One region of the Jejuibacter calystegiae genome, then DNA from elsewhere that is predicted to be linked to it. Evidence: predicted binding sites of a transcription regulator. Region 1 holds the regulator's gene; each other region holds the start of a gene.
The links. The regulator CRP, encoded in region 1, controls carbon source genes, mostly activating them, when cyclic AMP is high. The targets are predictions, from matches to a motif close to ATGTGANNNNNNTCACAT.
Positions count from the first base shown of each region.

Region 2: a site for CRP is predicted at 2,832-2,849, ahead of cdd (cytidine deaminase). Genes of this name have one in related genera too.
Region 3: a site for CRP is predicted at 3,775-3,792, ahead of FEM41_RS00595 (acetyl-CoA C-acetyltransferase). Genes of this name have one in related genera too.

Region 1 is NZ_CP040428.1:736,125-742,180, forward strand. It holds gene FEM41_RS03495 (5-bromo-4-chloroindolyl phosphate hydrolysis family protein) at 1-694, shown strand, start outside; gene FEM41_RS24480 (hypothetical protein) at 925-1,101, opposite strand; gene FEM41_RS03500 (hydrolase) at 1,254-2,270, shown strand; gene FEM41_RS03505 (YheU family protein) at 2,271-2,489, shown strand; gene FEM41_RS03510 (phosphoribulokinase) at 2,559-3,425, shown strand; gene FEM41_RS03515 (OsmC family protein) at 3,470-3,874, opposite strand; gene crp (cAMP-activated global transcriptional regulator CRP) at 4,180-4,812, shown strand; gene FEM41_RS03525 (YccS/YhfK family putative transporter) at 4,885-6,056, shown strand, end outside.
Region 2 is NZ_CP040428.1:4,662,782-4,668,837, reverse strand. It holds gene yeiB (DUF418 domain-containing protein YeiB) at 1-1,061, shown strand, start outside; gene sanA (outer membrane permeability protein SanA) at 1,058-1,777, opposite strand; gene cdd (cytidine deaminase) at 1,874-2,773, opposite strand; gene FEM41_RS21880 (CidB/LrgB family autolysis modulator) at 2,904-3,599, opposite strand; gene FEM41_RS21875 (CidA/LrgA family protein) at 3,596-3,997, opposite strand; gene dusC (tRNA dihydrouridine(16) synthase DusC) at 4,198-5,157, shown strand; gene FEM41_RS21865 (LysR family transcriptional regulator) at 5,117-6,049, opposite strand.
Region 3 is NZ_CP040428.1:137,410-143,465, forward strand. It holds gene FEM41_RS00580 (oligogalacturonate lyase family protein) at 1-13, shown strand, start outside; gene FEM41_RS00585 (mechanosensitive ion channel family protein) at 182-1,417, shown strand; gene FEM41_RS00590 (oligogalacturonate-specific porin KdgM family protein) at 1,466-2,149, opposite strand; gene FEM41_RS00595 (acetyl-CoA C-acetyltransferase) at 2,524-3,696, opposite strand; gene FEM41_RS00600 (MDR family MFS transporter) at 3,857-5,368, opposite strand; gene FEM41_RS00605 (TetR/AcrR family transcriptional regulator) at 5,450-6,056, shown strand, end outside.

The sequences.
Region 1 (6,056 bases):
CTGGGCTGGCAGTATGGCGCTGCTGGTGTATCTGCTGAACAGTCTGGGAAAATGGCGCGGCATCCATTACTGGTATATGGCGCTGTGGAGCTTCGTTATCGGTAGTTATATAGAAGCCTATACGCTTCTCAACAGCCCCTTCTATACTGGTGCGATTATTGCCCTTTTCGTCACTTACTGTAAGTACTGGTATCCGCGGTTTATCCAGGAGCGGCAAGCCGCGCAAGAAGAGGATGAAGACGACGAAGAGGAAGCGTTTGACGAAGACAAGGAGCCTGATAACAGCGAGGACGAACCGGAACTGGCGCCGTTTGAAACGGAAATAGCCCGCCTGGAGAGTCTGGAAAATCTGGAAGGCGCTGTTCACAGCGAACTTAAAGGCATTATTAAGTATGCGCGGCTTATCCAGCACTGCATGCTGACCGACCCGCGGGATATGCAGCCCGGCCAGGATTTCCTGAACCGCTATCTGCCGTCAGTCGAGGAGATCATCACCAAAAGCCAGAACCTGTCCAGTCAGCTTGCCGGACATGGGAATGAACATCAGGTCACGGCCCGCAGCGTGGAAATATTGAAAGCGCTACGTTCCGCTTTCCGCCAGAAGCACGCCCAGTTGCTGGAAAACGACGAAACGGAACTGAACACCGAAGTCAGTACTCTGGAAAAGCTGCTAAAAACAGACGGCTTCCTGTAACCCCTTTCGGGCCCACAGCAACTGGCGGGCCCGCATCGGCTACATCAATAATCTCGTTTTCTCCCTCACGACACAGGCACGATCAGGTCGAGCTCTTTGCTTATTTCCTGATGATTCCCATGGGAAATAACATGTTGTGGGATCAACTGACCATGGGCGACAGATTTGGACGGAATATAAATGCCGTCAGTGAAGGGAATAAAACGCTTCGCCTGATATACTTAAAAATGCTAGGGGTATTCGAATACTTCACCAATAACCGATTGACGTAAAAGAGAAACCAGCACATTCAGGATGTGCTCACCAGAATAGTTTTCAGTATTAACCGCAACGGCAATCGCCTTAACATGGACTGAATACCTCCGTAGATAAAACATTTCAGCACGGGCATTCTTATTCTGATTCATTATGACGTATTCCTCACAGGATTGATTTAATAAGCATTCCTTAACTGTGGGTCCCCCTCTTTGAGACGAATTAAACAGACCAAAAAAAGCATCAACAATCTACGGATTTACCGGTATGATGGCGGATTAATTAACTAAAATTACTCTGTACCATGGCAGAAATTACCCCTGCAGAACTCTCCGCCAATAGTGACGAGACGCAGCTTTTCCGCCCAATGATCGGCGCACGCAATCCGCATATGCAAACCATGCTGCCGCGCCTGATACGCCGTCGGCTGCGCTTTACCCCCTGGTGGCAAAGAATCGATACGCCGGACGGCGATTTTATCGACCTCGCCTGGAGCGAACACCCGTCAAAAGCACAGCATAAGCCGCGCCTGGTGGTGTTTCACGGCCTGGAGGGCAGCCTGCACAGCCCATACGCTCACGGGTTGATGAATGCGGCAAAACAGCGCGGCTGGCTGGGCGTGGTGATGCACTTTCGCGGCTGTAGCGGCGAACCAAACCGCATGAACCGCATCTATCACTCCGGCGAAACTAACGATGCCAGCTACTTCCTGGACTGGCTGCGCCGGCGCTACGGCGCTCGTCCGACCGCCGCGGTGGGATTTTCGCTGGGCGGTAATATGCTGGCCTGCCTGATGGCCCAACAGGAAAAAGCCTGTTCGCTGGCGGCTGGCGTCGTGGTGTCGGCGCCGCTGATGCTGGAGCCCTGCTGCTACCATATGGAAAAAGGGTTTTCCCGTTTCTACCAGCGCTATCTGCTGAATCTGCTGAAGGCTAACGCCGGGCGAAAACTCAAGGCCTGGCCCGGAACCCTGCCCATCGACAGAGCCCGCCTGAAACGCATTCGCCGCATCCGGGAGTTCGACGATCTGATTACCTCGAAAATCCACGGTTTTCGTGATGCCCTGGACTACTACCGACGCTGTAGCGCACTGCCAATGCTGCCGCAAATAGCCCGACCGACGCTGATTATCCACGCGAAAGACGATCCCTTTATGGATCACCAGGTCATTCCGGATCTCGACCATCTGCCCCCCAACATTGAGTATCAGCTGACCGAGCACGGTGGCCACGTCGGCTTCGTGGGGGGAACACTACGACACCCGGAAATGTGGCTGGAAAAACGTATTCCCGACTGGTTAAGTCAATTCCTGGATGGATAAATGATTATTCCCTGGCAGCAGATATCGGCGGAAACGCTGGATAGTCTGATAGAAGCCTTTGTGTTGCGCGAAGGCACCGATTACGGTGAACATGAGCGTTCGCTCGAACAAAAAGTGGCGGATGTAAAGCATCAGCTACAAACCGGCGAAGCCGTTGTGGTATGGTCGGAACTTCATGAAACGGTCAACATCATGCCGCGCTCGCAATTCCGCGGCTAATATCTGGTTTACCAAACAATTCGCCGTGTTTCAGTGGCTACACCCCTGTACTCAAGGAGTTGCTCAGCTATGTCCACCAGGCATCCGATTATCGCCGTCACCGGTTCCAGCGGTGCGGGAACCACCACCACCAGCATCGCATTTCGTAAGATTTTCGCCGAACTTGGGCTCAGAGCCGCCGAGCTCGAAGGTGACAGTTTCCACCGCTATACCCGCCCGGAAATGGATATGGAGATTCGCAAGGCCCGGGATTTAGGGCGCCATATCAGCTATTTCGGCCCGGACGCCAATGACTTTGGTCTGCTGGAAAATACCTTTACCGAATATGGTCATAGCGGTACGGGAAAGTCCCGCAAATATCTACATACCTACGATGAAGCAGTGCCCTGGGATCAGGTGCCAGGCACCTTTACTCCCTGGCAGCCGCTACCAGAACCTACGGACGTGCTGTTCTACGAAGGGCTGCACGGCGGCGTGGTCACCTCGCAGCACGATGTGGCGCAGCATGTGGATCTACTGGTCGGCGTAGTACCCATCGTCAACCTGGAGTGGATTCAGAAACTGGTGCGCGACACCAGCGAGCGCGGCCATTCCCGTGAAGCCGTGATGGATTCGGTGGTGCGTTCGATGGAAGACTACATCAACTACATCACCCCGCAGTTCTCACGTACCCACATCAACTTCCAGCGCGTGCCGACGGTAGATACCTCTAATCCCTTCGCCGCCAGAGAGATCCCGTCGCTGGATGAAAGCTTTGTGGTGATCCACTTCCGGGATCTGGAGGTCGATTATCCCTGGCTGCTGGCGATGCTGCAGGGCTCGTTTATCTCGCATATCAATACGCTGGTGGTGCCGGGCGGCAAGATGGGACTGGCGATGGAGCTGATTATGACGCCGCTGGTGCGGCGCATTATGGAAGGTAAAAAGATAGCCTAATCCCTGGCTGGGGAGGGGAATCTGTCTCCCCTCCCCAGCCAGCATCAGCCTTCCACCACCTCATATGAATGGGTGATATTCACCGCTTTACCCAACATCAGCGCCACAGAGCAGTATTTCTCGGCAGACAAATCCACCGCACGCGACACCGCATTGTCTTTCAGATCCTGGCCGGTAACGATAAAGTGCAGATTGATATGAGTGAACAGGCGCGGCGCCTCTTCACGACGCTCCGAGGTTAGCTTCACCTCGCAGTCGGTCACGCCGTGGCGACCCTTTTGCAGAATAGAGACCACATCGATGGCGCTACAGCTTCCCACCGCCATCAGCACCATCTCCATCGGACTGGGGGCCTTGTCGCCGGAATTCCCGTCCATCAGCACCTGATGCCCGGAGGCGGACTCACCCAGGAAAGTCAGGCCCTCAACCCATTTTACTCGTGACTGCATGTTGTCGCTCCCATCAAGCCATTCTTCCCCACAGAGTAAGCCGCCGCAAAGAAAGTCGCAACAGAAGGCGATCCGGGTCAAGCTGAAACGAGACAATAGGAGACACCCGGAAAAAGCTATGCTAAAACACTGAGGATACCCTCTCGCGGCGCGGCGAAGCGCGTACGGGATGAAATTTCACGTGAAATTTATGTAGCTTACAGGCTTTTCTCATGCCAGATCCCCAAGAGCGGGGACAAACGATCAATACGCCCGGAGGCCCATATTCTTCCGGGCGTCAGCTTATAACCAGAGGATAACCGCGCATGGTGCTTGGCAAACCGCAAACAGACCCGACTCTCGAATGGTTTTTGTCTCATTGCCACATTCATAAGTATCCATCGAAGAGCACACTTATTCATCAGGGTGAAAAAGCCGAAACCCTCTATTACATCGTTAAGGGCTCTGTCGCAGTACTTATCAAAGATGAGGAAGGGAAAGAGATGATCCTCTCTTACCTGAATCAGGGGGATTTCATTGGTGAACTGGGGCTATTCGAAGAAGGCCAGGAGCGTAGCGCCTGGGTACGGGCGAAAACCGCCTGCGAAGTCGCTGAAATCTCCTATAAGAAATTCCGTCAGCTGATCCAGGTAAACCCGGACATTCTGATGCGCCTTTCCTCGCAGATGGCCCGCCGTCTGCAGGTCACCTCAGAGAAAGTGGGCAATCTCGCCTTCCTGGATGTGACAGGTCGTATCGCACAGACTCTGCTGAACCTGGCAAAACAGCCGGACGCAATGACCCATCCGGACGGAATGCAGATCAAAATCACCCGTCAGGAAATCGGGCAGATCGTGGGCTGTTCCCGCGAAACCGTTGGCCGTATTCTGAAGATGCTGGAAGATCAAAACCTGATCTCCGCACACGGGAAAACCATCGTCGTCTTCGGTACCCGTTAATCCCGGTCTGTAACGGCGTGTTGTGGCAACGCGCCGTTTTTCTCTTTGCCACTGACGCGTTACCCTGTGCCAATGCGCCGACTGATCTATCACCCCGAAGTTAACTACGCGCTGCGTCAGACCCTGGTACTGTCGCTGCCGGTGATTATCGGGCTAATATTCGGTAGCCTGCAACAGGGCCTGCTCTTCTCGCTGGTTCCCGCCTGTTGCAATATCGCGGGCCTGGATACCCCCCATAAACGTTTCTTTAAACGCCTGATCGTCGGCGGCTCGCTGTTCGCCTTTAGCAGCCTGATGGTGCAGCTACTGCTGATGGAAAAGCTGCCACTGGCCGCCATCTTCTTCGGAATGGCGCTGTTACTGGGCGTTACGGCGGAAATCAGCGCCCTGCATGGCCGCCTGTTGCCTGCTTCGCTTATCGCCGCGATCTTTACTCTGGGGCTGGCCGGCAATATGCCGGTCTGGCAGCCGATGCTGCTGTATGCGCTCGGCACCCTGTGGTACGGCGCCTTTAACTGGTTCTGGTTCTGGATGTGGCGTGAGCAGCCGCTACGCGAGACCCTGAGCCTGCTCTATCGCGAACTGGCGGACTACTGCGAAGCCAAATACAGCCTGCTGACCCAGCATACCGATCCGGAAAATGCGCTGCCGCCGCTGCTGATTCGTCAGCAAAAGGTGGTGGATCTCATCAGCCTCTGTTATCAGCAGTTGCATATGCTATCTGCCACCAGCCGCCAGAATGATTATAAGCGCCTGCTGCGCGTCTTTCAGGTGGCGCTGGATCTTCAGGAGCATATTTCCGTCAGCCTTCACCAGCCTGAAGAGGTACAGAAACTGGTAGAGCAGAGCCACGCGGAACCGGTGATTCGCTGGGCGGCCCGTACCGTGGCCGCCCGGCTGCGCGTAGTCAGCGACGATATACTCTACCACCGCTATCCCCGGCGCTTTAGCATGGAAAAACCCATCTCCGCGCTGGAAAAGATTGCCCGCCAGCATCCGGAAAACCCGGTGGGGCAGTTCTGCCACTATCACTTCAGCCGTATCGCCCGACTACTGCGCACCCAGCGCCCGCTCTATATTCGGGATCTGATGGCCGACCGGCAACAGCATCTTCCGCTGCTTCGGGCGCTGCGCAGCTATCTGTCGCTGAAGTCCTCGGCGCTGCGTAGCGCAGCGCGCATTGGAACCATGCTTGCCATCGCCAGTCTGCTTGGCGCCGCGCTCAATCTGCCCAAACCCTGGTG
Region 2 (6,056 bases), 1.3 Mb from region 1:
CCTGGGCTGGCCATATCAGCCTTAGCGATGCCTGGACATGGGCGTTGCTGGATCTCTTCGCCCAGGTGAAATTCCTGACGCTGTTCGCGCTGTTGTTCGGCGCCGGGTTGCAGATGCTGCTGGCGCGCGGTAAGCGCTGGATTCAGTCGCGCCTTAGTTTGCTGGTGCTGCTGGGGTTTCTGCACGCCGTGCTGCTGTGGGATGGTGATATCCTGCTGTCTTACGGCCTGGTGGGACTTATCTGCTGGCGTATGGTGCGTGACGCCCACGGCGTTCGTCAACTGTTCAATACCGGCGTGCTGCTATACCTGATTGGCGTGGCGGTGTTGCTGGTGCTGGGCGGTATTCAGGGTAACGGCTCCGACCGTAGCTGGGTTCCGGGCGCCGCGGCGCTTCAGTATGAACAGTTGTGGAAACTGGCTCAGGGCGGCGAAGCCGTCAGTCAGCGTCTGGGGTCGTTAAGCGACAGTCTGCTGGCCCTGGGGGCGCAATATGGCTGGCAACTGGCGGGTATGATGCTGCTGGGCGCTGCGCTGATGCGCAGCGGCTGGCTGGCCGGGCGTTTCAGTCTGGCCCATTACCGGCGCAGCGGCTGGCTGCTGATAGCTTTGGGGATGACGATTAATATTCCCGCTATCGTGGCTCAGTGGCGCCTGGGATGGGACTATCGCTGGTGTGCCTTTATTCTTCAGGCGCCGCGTGAACTGAGCGCGCCGTTTCAGACCATTGGTTATGCCGCGCTGGCGTTCGGCTACTGGCCGAAGCTTGCTCGCTTCCGGCTGACGGCGGCGGTGGTCTGCGTGGGGCGTATGGCGCTGACCAACTATCTGCTGCAGACCCTGATCTGCACCACGCTGTTCTATCGCTTTGGGCTGTTTATGCAGTTCACCAGGCTACAGCTGTTGGCCTTTGTTCCGGCGGTATGGGCGGTGAATCTGCTGTTTTCGCTGCTGTGGTTGCGCCATTTTCGCCAGGGGCCGGTTGAGTGGCTGTGGCGACAGCTTACCGCCAGGGCGGCGGGCGTGCGCCTGGCGCAAAAACACAAACATCCGGGCGCTTAAGGCTTAAGTTTCTTTTCCAGCTCAACCAGCTGTTCGGGGGTCACCGCCGGATAGTTTTGGGCGTCGTCGGTGATTTCGTGGGTGGCCGGAATTGGCACCAGCGGTCCCAGGAAGCGCGGCTCGCGTTTAAAGATATAGAGATCGGCCAGCGCGCTCAGGCGGGCGCCAAACTCGCGAATGCGTACCGTCAGCATATTTTTGGGGGAAGGAACCGCATAGCACTGGGCCTGAATGCCCATATGCCAGGCGATAAATAGCGCCCGCTCGCAGTGAAAACGCTGGGTGATGATGATGAAGTCGTTGGTATCGAACACCTTGCGGGTGCGGACGATGGAGTCCAGGGTGCGAAAACCGGCGTAATCCAGCACGATGGCGGAGGGATCGACCCCGGCGGCAATCAGATCGCGCCGCATGGTGCGCGGTTCGTTGTAACTCTGTAGCGCGTTGTCGCCGCTGAGCAGCAGATAATCCACCTTGCCGCTGTTCCAGGCGTTAATCGCTCCCTGAATGCGGTATCGATAATACTGATTAATTACCCCGGTACGGTAGTACTTGGCGGTGCCCAACACCACGCCGACCTGGCGGCGGGGCAGATCCTGAATTTCATCATAAACCCAGGGGGAAGTCTTCCAGCTCATCCAGCGGTCCAGCGCAAACACGGACAACAGCAGTAAGCCGATAATGACCAACAGGCTGTAAAACAGGCGCTTCAACATGGAGTTGCGGACTCGGCATCGGGGATCAAAAGGTTATCCAAGGCTACTTTATCCGTGGAAATGGCGCAACTCGGGCGGGTCCGGTTGCGCTAATTTTCAGCCGTTTGCCGATCGGCTGAGCAGGGCGCGATCGAGACTGCGGCACTCCAGTGTACGCAGCAGCGCGACCGTAGCTTCCCACTGGGTCAGGGTTCCGTCCGGCAGTTCGGCCAGAATGGCGCGTAACAGGTCCTGTGGTTGGTAGCCGCACAGATACATCAGGTTTAGCGCGGCCTGTAGCGGCGGTAGTGAGGGGTTATAGGCGGCATTCTCTGCATAGCTGCCGGTAAACAGCGTGCCGTCGCGCATCTCCAGCGCCACGCCGGAAGGCGACTGGCTATAGGGCGCGTGGCTGCGGTTGGCGGCGGCGATGGCGGCCCGGCTCAGGGCATCACCCTCCAGCGGATAGCCGTGGTCTTGTTCATCTAACAGCAGCGTGGCGATATTGAGATCCCGCGGCCCGAAGGCATCCGGCAGGTAGTCGCCCAGAGTAGCGGGCTGGCGCCCTGGCAGGTGAATATGCAGATCGGTACCGCTGTTCAGTTCGTTCATAAACTGACGGCAGTGGCCGCAGGGGGTGTAGTTGACGGTAATCGCCGCCAGACGGCGTTCACCGCGCATCCAGGCATGGGCGATGGCGCTCTGCTCGGCGTGCAGGGTTTGCTGCATGGTGGTGCCCGGGAACTCCATATTGGCGCCCAGGTAGATGTTGCCGCTTTCGCCCCGGGCTACGGCGCCGACGTTAAAGCGTGAAATGGCGGTGCGGGCGCAGGCTGCGGCCACCGGCAGCAGGGCAAAGGCCAGCGCATCATCATCCAGTCCGCTCTGGCGCTTCAGGGTCTCCGCTTCCGCAGCGCTGAACATGGCGGGGAAGTGGTCATCGGCTACAAGTTGTGCCAGCGCGGAGTGCAGTTGCGCAGGCATCTGGTCGAGTGCGACCTGAAAACGTGAATGCATGAAAGGATTCCGAATCAGCTTAATGGAACCGTAGTGTACGGTGCTGTTGTGAAGCTATATGTGATCTTAATCCAATTATTAATGTAACAAATGAAAATTAACGTCAGTAAAAAGCGAACCGGCGCAGAGTTTAGCCCATCAGCGCCATGATTACCGGGAACATAAAGGGAGCCAGCAGCGAGGTGAAGATTCCGCAGATCACCAGCGCCAGAGAGCCAAAGGCGCCTTCCTGGTAATCGAGCTCCGCGCAGCGGGCGGTACCCAGTGCGTGAGAGGCGGTGCCCATGGCCAGACCGCGTGAGGCTTTGGTGCTGATATGCATGCGGTTAAGCAGAGTATGGCCAAATACCGCCCCAAGAATCCCGACGAAAATCACGCACACCGCGCTGATGGCCGGAATACCGCCGATGCTGCCGCCGACCGCCATGGCGATAGGGGTAGTGACCGACTTCGGTAAAATCGAAGCGGCGATCTGCGGTGTCGCCCCCATCAACAGTGCGACGGCAGTACCGGTAAACATCGCCACCACGCTGCCGATAAAGCAGATGCTGATAATCGACTTCCAGCGGGCGCGAATCTGATGCAGTTGCTCATAGAGCGGGAAAGCCAGCGCCACCACGGCCGGTTGCAGCAGATCGTTCAGCACTTTGCTGCCCTGGAAGTAGTGCGCATAGGGGGTGCCGCTCAGCAACAGTAGCGGAATAATCACCACCATCGAAACCAGCAGCGGATTGAGCAGCGGCGTTTTCAGCCAGCCCCCCAGTCTGCGTGCCGCGAAGAAGACAATCAGCGTCAGGGGAAGCGACCACCAGATATCGTGGATCATTTGTTATTTGCCTCTTTTTGTCCGATGACTTTGCGTTCGCCGTGAATTAAATGGGAGCTCCAGCTCACCACCACCAGCACCACCAGAGTGCTGACCACGCAGGAGACCACCACCGGTCCAAACTGGGCGCGCAGCAGATCGAAATACTGCATTACTCCAACGCCGATAGGCACAAACAGCAGCGCCATATAGCGAATCAGCAGATGGCAGCCCGGTTTCACCCACTGGGCAGGCAGAATTTGCAGCGACAGCAGCAGAAACAGAATCAGCATACCGATAATGCTGCCGGGAATCGTAATAGGCAGCAGGGCGGCGATGGCGATACCGGCATATAAACAGGCGTAAATTAGCAGAAAGGCCCGCAGGTAGTGCCAGATGATTTTTAAAGTCTTGTGCATGGCGTTAACCCTTAGTGAAACGCATTCATCATACAATTAAATCCAATTCTGTGATACAGGTAGCAACATGAATTCCAGGCATACCTTTTATTCCTGGCCTGCCTGACGCCGGAACGCAAGTCATGCGCAGCGGCGAGAGAGACTTTATTACCCATGGCAGAAACGCTAGCATAGCGCCTCTTTATTCAACGGGCGGATTTATGCGGGTATTACTGGCGCCGATGGAAGGGGTGCTCGATGCGCTGGTGCGCGAACTCCTCAGCGAAGTGAATGACTACGATCTGTGCATCACCGAGTTCTTACGGGTGGTGGATAAACTCTTGCCAGTAAAGTCTTTTCTGCGTATCTGCCCGGAGCTGGAACACCAGAGTCGCACCCCCAGCGGTACCCCGGTGCGTATTCAGCTACTGGGGCAGTATCCCCAGTGGCTGGCGGAAAATGCCGCCCGGGCCGTGGAGCTGGGCTCCTGGGGGGTGGATCTTAACTGCGGTTGTCCTTCAAAGGTGGTAAACGGCAGCGGCGGCGGCGCCACGCTGTTGCGGGACCCGGAGCTTATCTACCAGGGGGCGAAGGCGATGCGTGAAGCCGTTCCCGCCCATCTGCCGGTGACCGTTAAGGTGCGACTGGGCTGGGGCAGCAGCGAACAGCGCTTCGAAATTGCCGATGCCGTACAGCAGGCTGGCGCCAGCGAGCTGGTGGTACACGGGCGGACCAAAGAAGACGGCTACCGGGCTGAACGCATCGACTGGCCAGCCATTGGCGAAATTCGCCGTCGTTTGTCGATTCCGGTTATCGCCAATGGCGAGATTTGGGACTGGGAAAGCGCTCAGGCCTGTATGAAGGTGACCGGCTGCGATGCGGTAATGATTGGTCGCGGCGCCCTTAACGTTCCCAATCTGAGCCGGGTCGTGAAAGAGAACGCCGCGCCAATGCCATGGCCGGAAGTGGTACAGCTGCTGCGCAAATATACTCGCCTTGAAAAGCAGGGCGATACCGGTCTGTACCACCTGGCGCGCATCAAACAGTGGCTGGGCTATCTGCGCAAGGCTTACCCCGAAGCGGGGGATCTGTTTAGCGCGGTGCGCCCCTGTCAGACCTCCCGGGCGGTATCAGAGGTCATTAACGGCTGGCAGCTCCCGCAGCAAGCCGGGATTGAATAAACGCTCTAAGCCACATTAGTGCCGGATCGCTGCTGTGGCGCTGATGCCATAGCAGCGATAGTTCGAACGGCGCAATAGTCAGCGGCGGCGGACTGGAGCACAGTCCACCGCCGTGACGCCACACATCGGCCAGACCGGCGGGCACCGTCGCCAGGGCGGGCAGGGTCGCCAGCAGCCCGGGCATTCCCGCAAAGTGCGGTGTGGTATAGCAGATTCGCCGTTGCAGGCTCTGCTTACCGAGCAGGGTATCGATCTGGCTGCTGGCCGCTTCGCGGTAACTCACCAGCAGATGGGGATGTTCGACGTACTGCTCCAGGGTCAGCGGCGTTTCCAGCGCCAGCTGCTGCGGGTGCCATAGCGTGGTAAAGCCCATGGTGGTCAGCGCTTCGCGCTCCAGCCAGCGCGGACCACCGGCGGCGACGCTGACAGCCATATCCAGCTCTCCTGCCTCCAGCCGCTCCGGATCGCTGAACGGGTCGGCCGCCACCACGCTCAGTCGAATCCCTGGCGCCATCTTATTCAGCGCTGGCAGAATCTGCGGCATCAGCCACATCTCCACCCAGTCCGTCATACCGAGCGTAATGGTGGTGCTGGCCTGGGCTGGATTGAATTCCGGGCGCTGAAACAGCGCCGACTGTAGCTGTTCCAGCAGCGGCATCAGTTCACCGTGCAGCTCCATGGCGCGGGCGGTGGGCTGCATTCGGTGGCCGCTGCGGATAAACAGCGGGTCGTCGAACATTTCCCGCAGACGCGCCAGGGAGCCGCTAACCGCAGGCTGCCCCAGGTGCAGCTTTTCCGCCGCCAGCGACACGCTTTGTTCGCGGAACAGCACCGCGAAGGCGATCAGCAGGTTCAGGTCTATTCTGCGGAAATCATTCTCTTTGATAGTCATTATTTCT
Region 3 (6,056 bases), 600 kb from region 1:
GATGACTGCCTGAGTTTGCTGTTTTTTTCTGGCCTTGCCCCGTCGTGCTGCGATGGGGCTTTTTTTTGGTTCACCACCGGCAAGAAAAGTCTGAATTAGCGTCATCCCCATCTTTTGTAAAGATGATTCCTGGAAAACAGCCATCATGATGTGTCTCTCCGCCATCCAGAGGAACGCCCCTATGCACGATGCGCTATCAATATGGAACTGGGTCCTGAACCACCAAATCATTTTCTCGCTGGTGGCGATCGCCTTTATGCTGTTCGCCGGCTTTATCTCAGCAGTGGTCTGTAAATTCTTTCTGCTGAATATCGTCCGGCGCTTTATCCTGCACACCAAAAAGTCGGATCCCCACGATAAGGACATGCGCATTTCGCGCCGTCTGGCCAATATCGCGCCAGTGATTACCGTCTACTTTTTATCCCAGGTCATTAAGGGCCTGCCGGATCCCCTGCTGGATGCCATCCGTACCCTGTGCGGCGTGCTGTTTATTATTAATATCACCATGCTGGTCAATGAGATGCTGGATCTCACCAATTCAGCCTATATCAAAAAACACGGCGAGAAACACCACTCAATAAAGGGTTATATTCAGATAGCCAAAATTCTGGTTTCGTCTGTTGCCACCATTCTGGTGCTCGCTACGCTGTCCAACAAATCGCCGATTATCATTATTTCCAGTCTTGGCGCCGTGGCTGCCGTGCTGATGCTGGTGTTTCAACATACCCTGATCTCCCTGGTCGCCAATATTCAGGTTTCCTCATCCAACGTGATAAAACCGGGAGACTGGATCGAGATGCCGCAAAATAACATCAGCGGCGAAGTGACCGATATCGCCCTGCATACCATTACCATCCGCAACTGGGACAACACAGTTTCCCGGGTACCGACCAAGAATTTTATTACCGAGCCCTATACCAACTGGCAGCCAATGTTTGAGTCCGGTGGTCGTCGCATTAAGCGCAGCTTTTTTATCGATCAATCAAGCATTGTTTTCGCCACGCCCCTACTGCTTAATCAATTGCAAGAGATATCACCCGAAAAATATGTTGGGCTTGAAAACTGGCTGACCAGCCGCATGGAGGAAATTTCCGCCAGTCAGCTTATCAACCAGGGTATCACCAACCTTGGGCTGTTCCGGAAATATGTGCTGGAGTATCTGAAGCGGCGGACCGATGTGCGCAACGATATGTATCTGGTGGTGCGTCAGCTCAGCCCCACGGCGGAAGGATTACCGCTCGAAATCTACTGCTTTACCTCGAACGTGTTCTGGAGCGAATACGAAGATACCCAGTCGGAAATTTTTGAGTATATGTTCGCTACCGCCCGCTACTTTGGCCTGGAGATTTATCAGAAGCCGTCGGGCATCGATATGAAGAATATGATGGCGAAACGTAACAGGAATATCGCGGCCTGAGACCACTCCGGCGCCCCAGCGGAGAGTTCCGGGGCGCCAGGCGGAACATCAGAAGGCGTAGGCCACACCGACCCTCATACGAGTCTGGCGCTCATCAGTGGATTTACTGCCAGGTACGTTCCCCACCTGGAAATAAGGCGCCCAGTTCTGGTCGATTTTGTAGGCCAGCTTCACATCATATTCATCCGCCCACTTCTTATTGTCCGCCAGTACCTGATGTTCGCTGCGCTTGTAGAGATAGTTAAATTCAATGCGCCAGTCACCCAATACGTAACCTATCCAAAAATCGCCGCGATTGGTTTTATTATCCTCTTCATCTTTGTCGTTAGGATAACGGGTATATTCAAAACGATAACGCGCCGCCACATATAATCCGCTATTAAAGCTGTACTGTGCATGCAGATAAGGCTTGTAGATAGTACGGCTATCATTGCTTTCAATATTCGCACCGGGCGTAAGGGCAATATTTTCGGTCGCCTTCCAGCGCCAGCTAAGGGACTCTTCATGGCCATTACCGATAATATCGGTAAATGGCTGGTCTTTGTCAGTGCCGCCCGACTTCCATTTCGCTTCCACCCCGAAGCCGAGCCCATTGGCAAAACGATGTGAAACTGATACGCGATCGGCATTGCTTCCTGCATCAACATATTCATGGCGCAAATCTACGGTTACCGCCTGTGCGGCAAATGTAACCCCACAGAGCACAGCCAATCCCAGAGTTCTCTTTAACATGAAAATCCCCTAATAAAATGGCGTTTCATTTTTATGAAATGTGATTTTATTTTTTACAGAATTTTATTTTAGTGATCGCGATCGTAAATATTTATTACACAGAAACAGAGGCCCACATTCGTGACTAGCCTCACCTTTAAAATGCATTATGTGATAAATATCCTGTCAGCGATCACAGATAGATGGGCAAAGATGGGTTTAATCAGGAGGGAATTTTCCGCTGGTCAGCGGTCACGCATAAGAATTGAAATAAAATAATTTACAATGAAATTGATATGCAGCTAACTAACTTTTCACTCATTCAACTCATCGTATCTGAATAAAAAAGCCGCCGCAGAGGTTATCTGCGGCGGCTTTATACCGGGGAAGAAAGGCTAATCTCGTTCGATAGCCAACGCCACGCCCTGACCGCCGCCGATACAAAGCGTCGCCAGCCCTTTTTTGGCATTACGTTTCACCATCTCATGAACCAGTGATACCAGAATGCGGCAGCCGGAGGCGCCAATAGGGTGGCCCAGCGCAATAGCGCCGCCGTTAACGTTAACCCGCAGCTCGTCCCATTCCAGCAGCTTATTGACCGACAGCGCCTGAGCGGCAAAAGCCTCGTTGGCCTCCACCAAATCCAGATCCTCAAGCTGCCATCCCGCGCGCTCCAGGCAGCGCCGGGTAGCGTGCACGGGAGCGATGCCCATCAGCGCAGGATCGACCCCAACGCTTGCAAAAGCGCGAATGCGCGCCAGTACCGGCAGGTTCAGAGCCTCCGCCCGACTGGCGCTCATCATCATCACTGCCGCCGCGCCGTCGTTAATCGACGAAGCGTTACCTGCGGTCACGCTACTACCGGCAAAATCAAAGACCGGTTGCAGGTTCGCCAGCCCCTCACCAGAGGGATCCAACTGCGGCTGCTCGTCGGTCTCCACCTTCTCGCCCTGGTCATTCAGTACCGGCACGATCTCATCGCGAAAGCGACCGGCGTCAATGGCAGCACGCGCCTTACGCTGCGACGCCAGCGCGTAGGCATCCTGCAATTCGCGGCTGATACCGTACTCCCGGGCCAGATTCTCAGCCGTCACGCCCATATGGTAGTCGTTAAACGCATCCCAGAGGCCGTCGTGCACCAGACTGTCAATCAGCTGACCGCCCCCCGGTAGTCCCCCGTTATGGCTCTCTCTGAGCACCCGCGGCGCGCGACTCATATTCTCCTGGCCACCGGCGATAACCACTTCCGCCTCACCGCACTGAATCGCCTGGGTCGCCAGATGCAGGGACTTCAGACCCGATCCGCAGACATCGTTGATGGTGATGGCCGAAACCGACCACGGCAGTCCGCTGTTTAGCGCCGTCTGACGTGCCGGATTCTGCCCGGCGCCAGCGGTCAGCACCTGGCCGAGAATCACCTCATCCACGGACTGCGGATCCACGCCGGTACGCTCCAGCAGCGCCTTCACCACCACGCTACCCAGCTCGGTCGCCGAATGCCCGGATAAACCGCCCTTAAAGCAGCCGATAGGGGTTCGCACAGCACCGACAATCACCACATCTTTCATCTCTCTGTCCTTCTCCATTCGGCAGACAGGATTTATCTTAAACACATTGTTATCAAATTTTTCTGCAATTGTTGAAAAATTTGAGAGATATCACACGCAAAATGTTATGAATCGGTAAGAAAGAGGCGGCGCCGGCCGGCGCCGCAGCAGAAGAAAAGCGTTAGTGATGTGTTTTGAGGGGGGCTTCGCGAATCAGCCATGAGAGGACAAACGCCAGTACCATTACCGCGGCGGCGACCAGAAAGGCGGCATGAATAGCGGCGCCAAAGGACTGAAGATAGTCATGACGCAATGCCTCAGGCAGGTGATGAATCGCCGCAGGATTCAGCTCACGCGGCAGTACCGCCCCTTCAGGCAATAGTCGGGAGAGGTTATTGTTCAGCACCCGGGTAAAGATGGCGCCAAACAGCGCAACCCCGATAGAGCCCCCGACCGAGCGAAACAGCGTCACCCCGGAGGTGGCCACGCCGATCTGCCCGGCCCCTACGCTGTTCTGCACCGCCAGCACCAGAACCTGCATCACCAGACCCAGCCCCATTCCCAGCAGACCGGTATAGAGCCAGAGCGCCCAACTGGAAGAATCATTGGTCAGCCGGGTCAGCAACGCCATGCCGATCGATGCCAGCAGCGTTCCCAGTAAGGGGAAGATGCGATAGCGGCCGGTACGGCTGATAATGCGACCGCTCAGGGCCGAGGTCACCAGCAGTCCGCCCATCAGCGGCAGCAGCTGCAGCCCCGCCTCGGTCGGCGTTGAGCCTTTCACCACCTGCAGCCAGAGCGGCAGGAAGGTTACTGAACCGAATAGCGACATCCCGATGATAAAACCCACCAGACTGCACACTGCAAAGCTGCGATTACGAAACAGCGCTAGCGGAATAATCGGCTCTTTCGCCAGCCTCTCCTCATAGATAAATCCGGCAATCCCCACCAACCCGAAGGCCAGAATGCACCACAAGCGCGGCTCATCCCAGCCGTAGACGCTGCCCCCTTCGCTGGTGAACAGGATAATGCTAAGCAGCGCCAGGCTGAGCCAGAAGGCGCCCAGATAGTCGATCTCATGACGTGCCCGACGTTCGCCCCCCTGAAAAACGGCGCCGATCACGACCAATGCAAACAGCCCAAGCGGCAGGTTGATATAGAAGATCCAGCGCCAGGAAGCGTGCTGGACGATAAAGCCGCCCAGCAGTGGCCCCACAACGGTTGCCAGACCGAATACGCCACCAAACAACCCCTGGTAGCGACCGCGACTGGCGGGCGGCACCACATCCGCCACCGCCGCCATGCTGACCACCATCAGACCGCCGCCGCCCAGCCCCTGCAGGGCGCGCATCAACACCAGTTGGGTCATATTCTGCGCCAGACCGCACAGTACCGAGCCCAGCAGAAACAGCGCAATCGCAATCTGCAACACCCGCTTGCGACCGAACAGATCGCCAAACTTGCCGTACAGCGGCACCACAATGGTGGAAGAGAGAATATAGGCGGTCACCACCCAGGAGAGCTTATCCAGCCCACCCAGCTCACCAACAATGGTCGGCAGCGCGGTAGAGACAATGGTCTGATCCAGGGCGGACAGCAGCATCACCAGCAGCAGCGCGCTGAACAGCAAGCGGATCGAAGGTGCGCCGCCGGTCGCCTTACCTTGCCGGTGCGTTATACTTTGTGCGCTCATAACCCTAACTCATTTGAAATTAATTAACCGAATAATTAATATTCAGATAATGATGTCGCGGAGTCAATGGATACCGTTATTATGACAGCACTGAAAGTCAACGCGACGGCCGCAGGTCGTCGGCCAGGGCGCCCCAGGGGCCAGACCAAAAGTCACGATCGCCGGGAGCATCTGCTCGATATCGCCCTGAATCTGTTTGCCCGCCGGGGCATAGCGGAAACCTCGCTGAACGCCATTGCGAAAGAGGCCAGTGTCACTCCGGCGGTGCTTCACTACTACTTCAACACCCGCGAACAACTGCTGGATGTGATGATAGAGGAGCGTTTTTTACCGCTGCGCAGTGATATCGCCGCCGTCTTTACTGCGCATGCTAACGCCCCCCGGGAAGCCATCCGCGCGCTGGTTCATAAGATCGCCGATGCGGCCCGGCGTCATCCCTGGTTCGCACCGCTGTGGCTCCAGGAAGTCACCAGCGATGCCGGAGTGCTGCGTCAGCAGATGTACGCCCGTCACGGCAGCGCCGAGCGACAGATGGCGCTGGATACCCTGCGCCGCTGGCAGGATGAAGGCAAACTGCACCGCGATCTTGAACCCGCCCTGGTGTTCACTTCGTTGCTCAGCCTGATTCTGGTGCCGCTGGCTGCCCAGAGCCGCCCCGCCCAGCCCGCGCTATCGGCGGAGGTTATCG